Regions from separate parts of the Ralstonia sp. RRA genome, predicted to be linked through region 2. Evidence: predicted binding sites of a transcription regulator. Region 2 holds the regulator's gene; the other holds the start of a gene.
The links. Region 2 encodes FNR, which switches genes on or off when oxygen is low (the NO sensors DNR and NnrR bind a similar motif). Its sites were predicted from a motif close to TTGATNNNNATCAA; they were not measured.
Positions count from the first base shown of each region.

Region 1 (4,880 bases), on a different replicon from region 2:
CCGTATAAGCAACGCCCCGGATGATATACCGGTACGCGATGTAAATCGCTCCGGCTCTTTTGCGTCTGGCGACTGAAATCGAGGGATCAGTTACAAGTACCAGATGACAAGAATCAAGCGGGTCTAAACCGTTGTGAATACGGCGCAAGTACGGGGGGATGTCGGACCGTGGGATGCAATCATCCCGGGTTCGGCAGGGTCACTTCGCAGGGCCGTAGCGTGTTCACGCGGCAATATGGTGCGACCTGGGGCGTGTGCGGTAAGCCGGCGCTTGGGCCGTTCGCCGAATTGCCCGTCGGGCAGGCGCAGTCCGTGGTGCCGGACTGGTTCGTTGAAGGTCGTGGTTGGGATGGCGCGGCGGCGCAGCCAGGCTGAAGCGAGCAAGGCGCCGGTCATCAGCTTGAGTCGCCGTGGGCCACTGGCAGGGTTGCCAAGGCAGATCCGCGTGCATTGACGCAAGCGTCGGAAAATGCACTGCGCTAGGGCAGCGCACTGCAGCGGATCCTTGTCCTGTATCGGGTATCAATCCTGGTGCCGTAAAGGACGGATGGCGCCGCTTAGTCCTCAACCTCGCTGCGAACCATCAGCACAGGTTTGTTGGTCTTGCGAACCACGCCTTCGGCCACACTGCCCAGCACCAGATGGCCGAGGCCGCTTCGGCCGTGCGTACCAAGCACGATCAGGTCCGCCCCGTTTTCGTTGGCTTCCGCCACGATCGTCGCCGAGATCTGGCCGGGAGCGATCCCCCGTTCCAGCAGCTTGGTCGAGTGTTTGATGCCGGCCGTCTCCAGCTTGGTCGCTGCGCTGGCCAGGGTTTCCCGGCCCACCTCGAGCACGCGCTTTGCGTAGGCAACTGAGTCGCAGCCGACCATGTCGAAGGTCAGGTCCGAACTGTCAGCCACAAACAAGGCCTCGACCTCTGCGCCGGTGGCTTTGCCCACGACGATAGCCTGATGCAATGCGAGCAGCGATGCATGACTCCCGTCGATAGCGAGCAGGATGCGTTGGTACATGGTGGTCTCCAATGGGATCACGCGAAATGGTGCCGCGTGTCACCAGCGTAGGCCGCATGGAGGGCGCCCCATTGACCCACATCAACGCTTATCAGACCTGACCTTCAGGACTGCCGCGCCGGCCACGCGTCCCGCGCGCAGGTCATCCAGTGCAGTGTTGGCATCTTGCAGCCGGTACGGTGTGACATGAACCTTCAGTGGAATTGCCGATGCCACACGCATCAGCGCAAGACCGTCCGCGCGGGTCAGGTTGGCGACCGACATGAGTTTTCGCTCCTCCCACAGCAGCCGGTACGGGAACGACGGAATATCGCTCATGTGAATGCCGCCACAGACCACGGCACCACCCTTGGCAACGGCCAGCAGGGCTTGTGGTATCAGCGCCCCAACCGGAGCAAAGATCAAGGCCGCGTCCAGCTGCTCTGGCGCAGATTGGTCACTCGATCCTGCCCAACTGGCGCCAGTCTGCAGGGCAAGTTGCTGTGCAGCAGTGTCTCCGGCGCGTGTGAAGGCGAAGACTTTGCGCTGCTCCGCTACGGCAATCTGGGTGACCAGGTGGGCTGCCGCACCAAAGCCATAGATGCCGATTCGACGCACATCTCCAGCCATGCGTAGCGTGCGATAGCCGATCAGGCCAGCGCATAGCAGCGGCGCCGCATGTGCATCGTCATACGGCTCTGGAATGGGCAGGCAGTACCGGGCATCGCAGACCACGTACTCGGCATAGCCGCCATCACGCGTGTAGCCCGTGAAGGCGGGGTGGTCACACAGGTTTTCGTGCCCGCTCAAGCAGAACGGGCAGGCTCCGCATGTCCAGCCAAGCCAGGGCACCCCAACTCGATCGCCCAGCGCTGGCGAAGAAACGCCAGGGCCACAGGACTCGACCATGCCCACGATCTCGTGACCGGGAATGAGCGATGCCTTGGGGTGTGGAAGCTCACCATCCACGATGTGCAAATCGGTGCGGCAGACGCCACACACGGACACGGCAATCCGGACTTCGCCCGGCCCGGGAATCGGTGCAGGAACCTCTCGCCACTGCAGTGGCGCCCCCGCGCTTTCGTGGACCATGGCTCGCATGGCTTCTGGCATCGGCGCCTCCAAACGCACCGCACCCGTTCAGTATGGATGATGCAGAGCGTTCAATCTCGGCCGATGCCCATCATCCAATAGACCGGACACATGCGGATGAGGCCGGTGATGAGAGGTACCAGACCAAGCCATCCAACCCAGGCCGGCACCTTGCTGAAGAGCGCCAGCAGAATCATCACGAGGCCGACCAGGATGCGAACGATGCGGTCGGCTGTTCCAACGTTGGGAAACATGGCAGCACTCCTACGGATGAAATGAAATCGGGCGGACGTCCGCAACGGTTAACGGAGAGAGGGTTTCGGAGCCATGGTCGGTGCACCGGTCGCGGCCGAGTATGCCGGCCAACAGAGTCCATTCGCCGCCGATCGCGCGGATGGTGTCATCCAGGCTCAGCATGCCGATGAGTTGCTGCTGATCGTCAATTACCGCAAGACGGTGCAGGCCGTGACCGAGCATGGTGCGCAGTGCCTCGCTGATGACTGCATGCCCCTGAATGGTCAGCACGCCGCGCGTCATGACTTCGGATACGGCGGTTTGAGCGCAATCGGTCTGGCTGGCGATGCCATGGACCACCATGTCGCGGTCCGTCACGATGCCGACAACCCGCATGCCTGTTACGCCATGCTCAGTCACGAACAACGCCCGCAGGCATTGGTCTCGCATCAGGCGTGCGGTCGTCTGCAGCGTTGCGGAGACCGGAACGTGGACGATGCGGCGGGAGCAAATCTCACTGACCCTCATGCTGGACTCCGATGCGCGTACGTATTCACTATAAGAACGGACAGGTTCCGGAAGTTGATCCCGCACAAGATGTTGTCGCCCTCCATTGCTGGTGTTGGCTGCAGCGGGAAACCAAAAAGTCTAGTGAAAAGGGCGCCAGCCCCCTTGAGGCAGATCAAGCGGCCGTGGTCTCTTCGCGCATGGGAAAACGCTGATGTAAATCAAGGGGCAATCCCTCCGGTGGTCCAACATGGAATCACGTCAGCCCGTGTTCGGGCGCTCGGCCGATTCAATATGGAGGCGCACCATGTACGACAGGATCCTGGTTGCGGTGGATGGCAGTCCAACGGCGGATCGCGCTTTGGACGAAGCCATTCAGCTCGCCCTGAAGCTCGACGCGGAGTTGATCATTGCTCACGTGATCGACAACAACTACCTGAGGTACGACGTTGGCTACATCGATGTGGCTGGATTCACCGAAATGCTGATTGAGTCCGGCAAGCAGATCGTAGCGAGCGCAAAAGCCAAGGCAGAGAAGGCAGGCGCGCGCGTCAAGACGGCACTCGTCAACGACCCGCTTGGTGCCTTCGATGTGGGCTATGCAATCGAACAGGCCGCGCGCGACGCCGACGCCAAGCTGCTGGTGCTCGGAACGCATGGCCGACGCGGCTTTCGGCGGATATTGCTCGGCAGCGTGGCAGAGAGCGTCACGCGACAAAGCACGCTGCCAGTGCTGCTGGTGCGGGCCGTTCCGACTGAAACCGAGCACGCGGTCACTGAACCGCTGACGAACATTGTCATTGCGTAGCGCGTTCTTCTTTTGACTCCAAACAAGGTTCGATCATGACTTATGCCAGTGTGATGGTGCACCTCGATGCCAGCGAGCGTGCGATGCACCGCCTCAGTCTTGCCGCGTGCTACGCGCAAGCGCACCACGCAACGCTTATCGCTGTCTATGCAAGCTTTGCGCCAAGCCCGAACTGGTTCTACCGGATGGAAGGCGCAGCGCATTATCTGGAAGAGGACCGCAATCGGCGCAACCGTGTCCGAGACGTTGTGCACGCGCGTTTTCGTGAGGCGGTGCAATCCGTTCCTATTGAGACGGAATGGCGGGCAGTCGACGGTGATTCGCTGGCTGAGGTGTTGCGCCAGGCGCGTGAGGCGGACCTGCTGGTTGTCGGCCAGGAAGACGCCAGCGACGCCGAAAGCTTTGTTGCCCCCGATTTTGTTGAGACGCTGATCCTTGAGTCAGGCCGGCCGGTACTGGTCGTGCCGTATGCAGGCCGCTTTACGAGCGTGGCGCAGAGGGTGCTGGTGGCGTGGAGCGGTGGCCGGGAGTCGGCACGTGCGCTGCACGATGCTATGCCGCTGATGTCCGGAAACACCGTACAGGTACTGCAAATGACGGGTGACCGCCCGCCACATTGGGCGGAGGACACGACCGTTGGTCAAGTCGCCCGCGCGCTGGTGGCACATGGCATTGAGCCCACGGTTGAGGAAGCACGTTGTGTGGATTCCGACGTCGCAATTGGCGAGATGCTGCTATCGCGCGCCGCCGATTTCGGCGCAGACCTGATCGTGATGGGGGGCTACGGGCACAGCCGTTTGCGTGAGCTCGTGCTTGGTGGGGTGACGCGCACGCTGCTCAAGACGATGACCGTACCGGTCTTGCTGTCTCACTGAGTCCGGACGTTGTTCCAGGAGACCGCCGTGAAGAACGATATCCAGCTCAAGAGCGACGTGGAAGAAGAACTGCAATGGGATCCGGCTGTGGATGCTGACCGGTTTGCCGTTCGCGTCAAGAACGGCGTCGTCACGATTTCCGGCAGCGCCGATAGCTTTGCGGACAAGCATGCCGCGGAGGAAGCCGTTCGTCGGGTAGCCGGTGTGACGGCGCTCGTTGTGCACGTGCAGGTGCGCGTGCCGCCCGATATGCGGCGCCTGGACGAGGAGATCGCCCAAGCCATCGGCGATGCCCTCCACTGGAACACTGCCGTGCCTGCTGACGCCATTCGCGTCACGGTCGAGGATGGTGCGGTGACCTTGCGGGGCCAG
Region 1 is NZ_CP146092.1:1,617,220-1,622,099, reverse strand. Features, by position in the region: gene V6657_RS25315 (hypothetical protein) at 220-375, shown strand; gene V6657_RS25310 (universal stress protein) at 558-1,013, opposite strand; gene V6657_RS25305 (zinc-dependent alcohol dehydrogenase family protein) at 1,095-2,105, opposite strand; gene V6657_RS25300 (DUF2892 domain-containing protein) at 2,156-2,338, opposite strand; gene V6657_RS25295 (CBS domain-containing protein) at 2,349-2,846, opposite strand; gene V6657_RS25290 (universal stress protein) at 3,133-3,633, shown strand; gene V6657_RS25285 (universal stress protein) at 3,669-4,508, shown strand; gene V6657_RS25280 (BON domain-containing protein) at 4,536-4,880, shown strand, end outside.
Region 1: the regulator FNR is predicted to act here: its motif matches at 3,037-3,050, upstream of V6657_RS25290 (universal stress protein).

Region 2 (4,880 bases):
GCCTGGCCTATGACCCGATCAAAGCCGCACGTGGCGAGCCGACCTTCAAGTCGGTCTGCGCGGCATGCCATATGGCGACCGGCAAGGGCAACCAGGCGCTTGGCGCCCCCAACCTGACCGACCGCGTGTGGCTGTACGGCAGCTCCGAGGCAACCATCGTCGAGACCATCCTCAAGGGCCGCGATAACACGATGCCGGCGCACGAGAACCTGCTGTCGCCGGAGAAGATCCGCATGCTTGCGGCCTACGTGTGGGGGCTCTCGAACAACAACACGAGCGCCCAGCAATGAGCGAGCACGAACCCGGCTGGCGCCCCATGACACCTGCCGTTGCAACGGCAGGCTCGGACGACACGCCCACCGAGCAGGCGCTCTACGAAGTCCGGCGCAAGATCTATCCGCGCTCCGTGACGGGGGCGTTCGCAAGCTGGCGCGTGTGGATGGTGCTGGCCACGCAAGCCATCTTCTACGGTTTGCCGTGGTTTGAATGGAATGGGCGCCAGGCGGTGTTGTTCGACCTGGGGGCACGCAAGTTCTACCTGTTCGGACTGGTGTTGTGGCCGCAGGACGTGATCTACCTGACGGTGCTGCTGGTGCTGTCGGCGCTGGGGCTGTTCCTGTTCACGGCAGTGGCGGGGCGGCTCTTCTGCGGATACGCCTGCCCGCAGACGGTCTACACCGAAATCTTCATGTGGATCGAGCGGCATATCGAAGGCGACCGCTTTGCTCGCATCCGCCTTGACGGTGAGCGCTGGAGCCTGCGCAAGCTGCGCCTCAAGGCGGCCAAGCATTCGGCCTGGGTGATGATCGCGTTGTGGACGGGCTTCACCTTCGTCGGCTTCTTCACGCCGATCCGTGAACTCGGCATGGAGACATGGACGCTGTCGCTCGGGCCGTGGCAGACCTTCTGGATGCTGTTCTACGCGTTCGCCACCTGGGGCAACGCCGGCTTCCTGCGTGAGCAGGTGTGCCTCTACATGTGCCCGTACGCTCGCTTCCAGAGCGTGATGGTCGACCCAGACACCTACGTCGTCACCTACGACACGCAGCGCGGCGAGCCGCGCGGCAGCCGCTCGCGCAGTGCAGACTTCGCGGCGCAGGGGCTCGGTTCGTGCGTGGATTGCAGCATCTGCGTGCAGGTGTGCCCGACCGGCATCGACATCCGTCAGGGCTTGCAGTACGAGTGCATCGGCTGCGGCGCCTGCATTGACGCCTGCGATCAGGTGATGGACAAGATGCGCTACCCGCGCGGCCTGATCCGTTACACCTCCGAGCGCGCGATGCACGACCGGCTCACCCCGAAAGAGGCGCGGCGCCATCTGCTGCGTCCGCGCGTGCTGATCTATGCCAGCATCATGCTGGTGCTCATCACGGGCTTCATCGTTGCGTTGACGATGCGCCAGCCGCTCAAGGTGGACGTGATTCGCGATCGTGGTGCGCTGGCGCGCGAGGTGGACGGCGGCAAGATCGAGAACGTCTATCGCCTGCAGTTGATGAATGCCTCCGAGCAACCTGTGCGCGTGACCATCACGGCGGAAGGACTGCCGCAGCTGGAAGTGCAGGGCGGACGCGGTGAATCGACCACGCTTGAGTTGGCACCGGCAGCCAACCGCCTGTTGCCGATCCGCGTGCGCCGTCCCGCAGACGACGTGGGAGCCGGATCGCACAAGATCCGTTTTGTAATCCAGGCAGACAGCGGTAGCGAAAGCCTCGTGCTGCGCGAGCCGTCGAGTTTCATCGTGCCGCGCTGATGCGGTTTTTTAGAACAGGAGACACAGATGCAGGCAATGCAATCTTCCGCTCCGGCCCGGCCATGGTGGCGCGAGCCCTGGCCGTGGCTGCTGATGGCCGGCCCCTTCGTCGCCATGATCGGATGCGGTGTCACCATCTGGTTAGCCGTGTCGCATCCGGATCCCGTCATTCATGACAACGTCGTGCGGCGCGGCTTGGTCGTCGAGAAGCCCGTCTCCGTGCCGGCCCATGCCGCCCACGGGGAGGTCCAATGAAACGCCGCCTGCTGATGTGGATTCTCTGGCCTGCGTTTCTATGCGCGGCGCTGGCCGAGCTGGTCGTGTTTGCGGTGGTGGACCCGGCGGATCTGCGCTTCTTCGGAGAACAGATTGCCGTGTCGGCCGAGGCGGTCTACACGGTGTCGTTCTTTGTGTTCTGGTTGCTGTGCGGACTGTCGAGCGCACTCACGCTGTACGTGTCGCCGGGCATCGGCAAGCTGGAGGCGCACGAGCATCCGCTCGTGTGAGCGGATGTCGTCTTGGAAGGTGGGCGGGTTTAGCTGGCCTGGCCGCTCATCACCTGGCGCAGGCCTGCCATGTCGATGAGCTTGACGTGGCGCTGGCGGATCTGGATCAGGCCGGCCTCAGCAAAACGCGAGAACAGGCGGCTCACGGTTTCGAGCTTCAGGCCCAGATAGCTGCCCAGTTCTTCACGGCTCATGCGCAGCACGAACTCGGTCGACGAATACCCGCGCTGAGCTGAGCGTTTGGACAGGTTGAGCAGGAAAGCGGCAAGGCGTTCTTCAGCGCGCATCGAGCCGAGCGTCAGCAGCATGTGGTGATCCTGCGAGATCTCCTTGCTCATGATGCGCAAGAACTGGTGCTGCAGAGAGGGCAGCCGGCGCGAGAGCTGTTGCAGTTGGTCGTAACGCACCACGCAGACTTCGGTGTCTTCCAGCGCGGTGGCATCCGACACGTGGCACATGTCGCCAATGCCGTCGAGCCCGACGATCTCGCCGGGCAAATGGAAGCCGGTGATCTGGTGGCGCCCGTCTTCCAGCGTGAGATGTGTCTTGAGCGTGCCGAAGCGGATGCCGTACACGGCTTCGAGCGGCTCACCGAGGGCGTAGAGCGTCTGGCCTTTCTTGATGCGGATGCGCTCGGCAACCAACTCATCCATCTTGCGCACGTCTTCCGAATTCATGCCCACCGGCAGACAGATCTGGCCGAGTACGCAAGTGGAACAACGGGAAGCTTGGTCGGTGAGTGCGATTCGTGTGAGCACAGGGGGCGAGTGAATTTCGAGTAAGTGAAATGAGAAATTCTTGTGATGCAACCGCGGCCTATTATAGCGGCCGCCATGCTGATATCGGATTGTTCCGATAACGTGAATTGCGCGAAATGCACGGAATTCCCGTCAGCAAAACACTAACTTTGGTCCATATCAAAAGAGCGTCAAAAAGATGAATGTTGCCGCGCTCGTAAGCGTTTTTTTGATCGCATTGCTCGGCGGTGTGCATTGCTTGGCAATGTGCAGCGGCATCGCGTTGGCGGCTGAACGCGGGCAGGTGCCGGTGCGCATCGTTTCGCGTCGCAGGCTGGCATTCGAGCAGACGGTCATGCATGCCGGGCGCATCAGTATGTACGCGGTGTTGGGGGCCATCATGGGTGCGCTCGGTGCCACGGTTTGGCGCCAGCAGTGGCTGCCGATTCAACGCGGATTGTTTGCATTCGCCAGCGCTTTGCTGCTCGCCTATGGCCTGCTGCTGGTTGTGCGGACCACGGGTGATGCATGGCGCAATCCTTGGCTGGAACGCGTGCTGGGTTACTTTGCCGGCGTCCTGTCGAAAATGGGGGCGCGACTGGGTGAAAATCTGCGCCACAGCCCACCATTGGTGCGGCGCTATGTCACGGGTTTGGCATGGGGGCTGGTACCGTGCGGCATGATTTACGGGGCGCTGGCCGTTGCGTTGTTGGCGGGCAACGCGGCATCGGGGGCGGTTGTGATGCTGGCGTTTGGTCTGGGTACCTTGCCAAATCTGCTGATGATGTCCGGATTGGCAGGCTGGATGCGGGGGCTGTCTCGCCAAAAGTGGGCGCGTGGCGCGGCGGGTGCCGCCATTGCCGCCTTTGGCGTGTGGGGGCTGGTCTGCGCTGCGTGGCTGCCGGAGATGCTCAACGCACACGGTTTCTGCCTGGTGCTGTAGCCGTTTGAATCGCCCGCAGATCGCCATCTGGCCTGGGGCGGCGCACTAAGGCATCTTCCCGGTTGCGGCACCGCAGGAAATTGCCCTACAATCAAACACAATTCGACTCGCCCACCGCGCAGATCAACAATCCCAAGCGACGCCATCCAGCGCAAAAGCCGCAGAAATGCCGCCCTGGACAGTCGATTCGGGCAGGGTGCCAGTCTTCGTTGGCAGCCGTCCGGTGCAGTATCCGTCCCCATGGCGGCGGAAGAAATTGCCCTTGTGGTGCCTGACCGGCACCGGATCAACTCGCTCCTCCGGCCCTTTTTGCGGGCACAGCCACTGCGTTTCGGTGCAAGGCCGCAAGTCCATGCGGTTATCGCGCGCCGGGCCCGGGCGGGCAACAGCATTCAGACATGCCGCGTGCGTCGCGGCGGGACGACAAACCTCAAGCGTGACGGCCAGCTGCCGGACGCGAGCAATGACGAGCCGCTCAACCGAATGAATACCCAAGAGGCGAAAATCGTCCTCGAGACCGCGCTGATCTGCGCGCAGGACCCTTTGCGAGTCAATGACTTACGCAAGCTGTTCGACGAAGATGTTTCTGCGGACACCATCCGCGTGCTGCTTGAAGAGCTGCGCCAGGACTGGCTCAACCGCGGTGTCGAACTGGTAGCGCTGGCTTCGGGCTGGCGCCTGCAGAGCCGCCCTGAGATGCGCGTGTATCTGGATCGCCTGCACCCGGAAAAACCGCCCAAGTACTCGCGCGCGGTGATGGAAACGCTGGCGATCATCTCGTATCGCCAGCCGGTCACGCGCGGCGATATTGAAGATATTCGCGGCGTCACGGTCAACACGCAGGTCATCAAGCAGATTGAGGATCGGGGCTGGATCGAGGTGATTGGTCATCGCGATGTGCCGGGCCGCCCGGCGCTGTATGCCACCACCAAGCAGTTTCTGGA
Region 2 is NZ_CP146091.1:1,983,226-1,988,105, reverse strand. Features, by position in the region: gene ccoP (cytochrome-c oxidase, cbb3-type subunit III) at 1-290, shown strand, start outside; gene ccoG (cytochrome c oxidase accessory protein CcoG) at 287-1,750, shown strand; gene V6657_RS09770 (FixH family protein) at 1,778-2,005, shown strand; gene V6657_RS09765 (hypothetical protein) at 2,002-2,256, shown strand; gene fnr (fumarate/nitrate reduction transcriptional regulator Fnr) at 2,286-3,014, opposite strand; gene V6657_RS09755 (sulfite exporter TauE/SafE family protein) at 3,193-3,936, shown strand; gene scpB (SMC-Scp complex subunit ScpB) at 4,420-4,880, shown strand, end outside.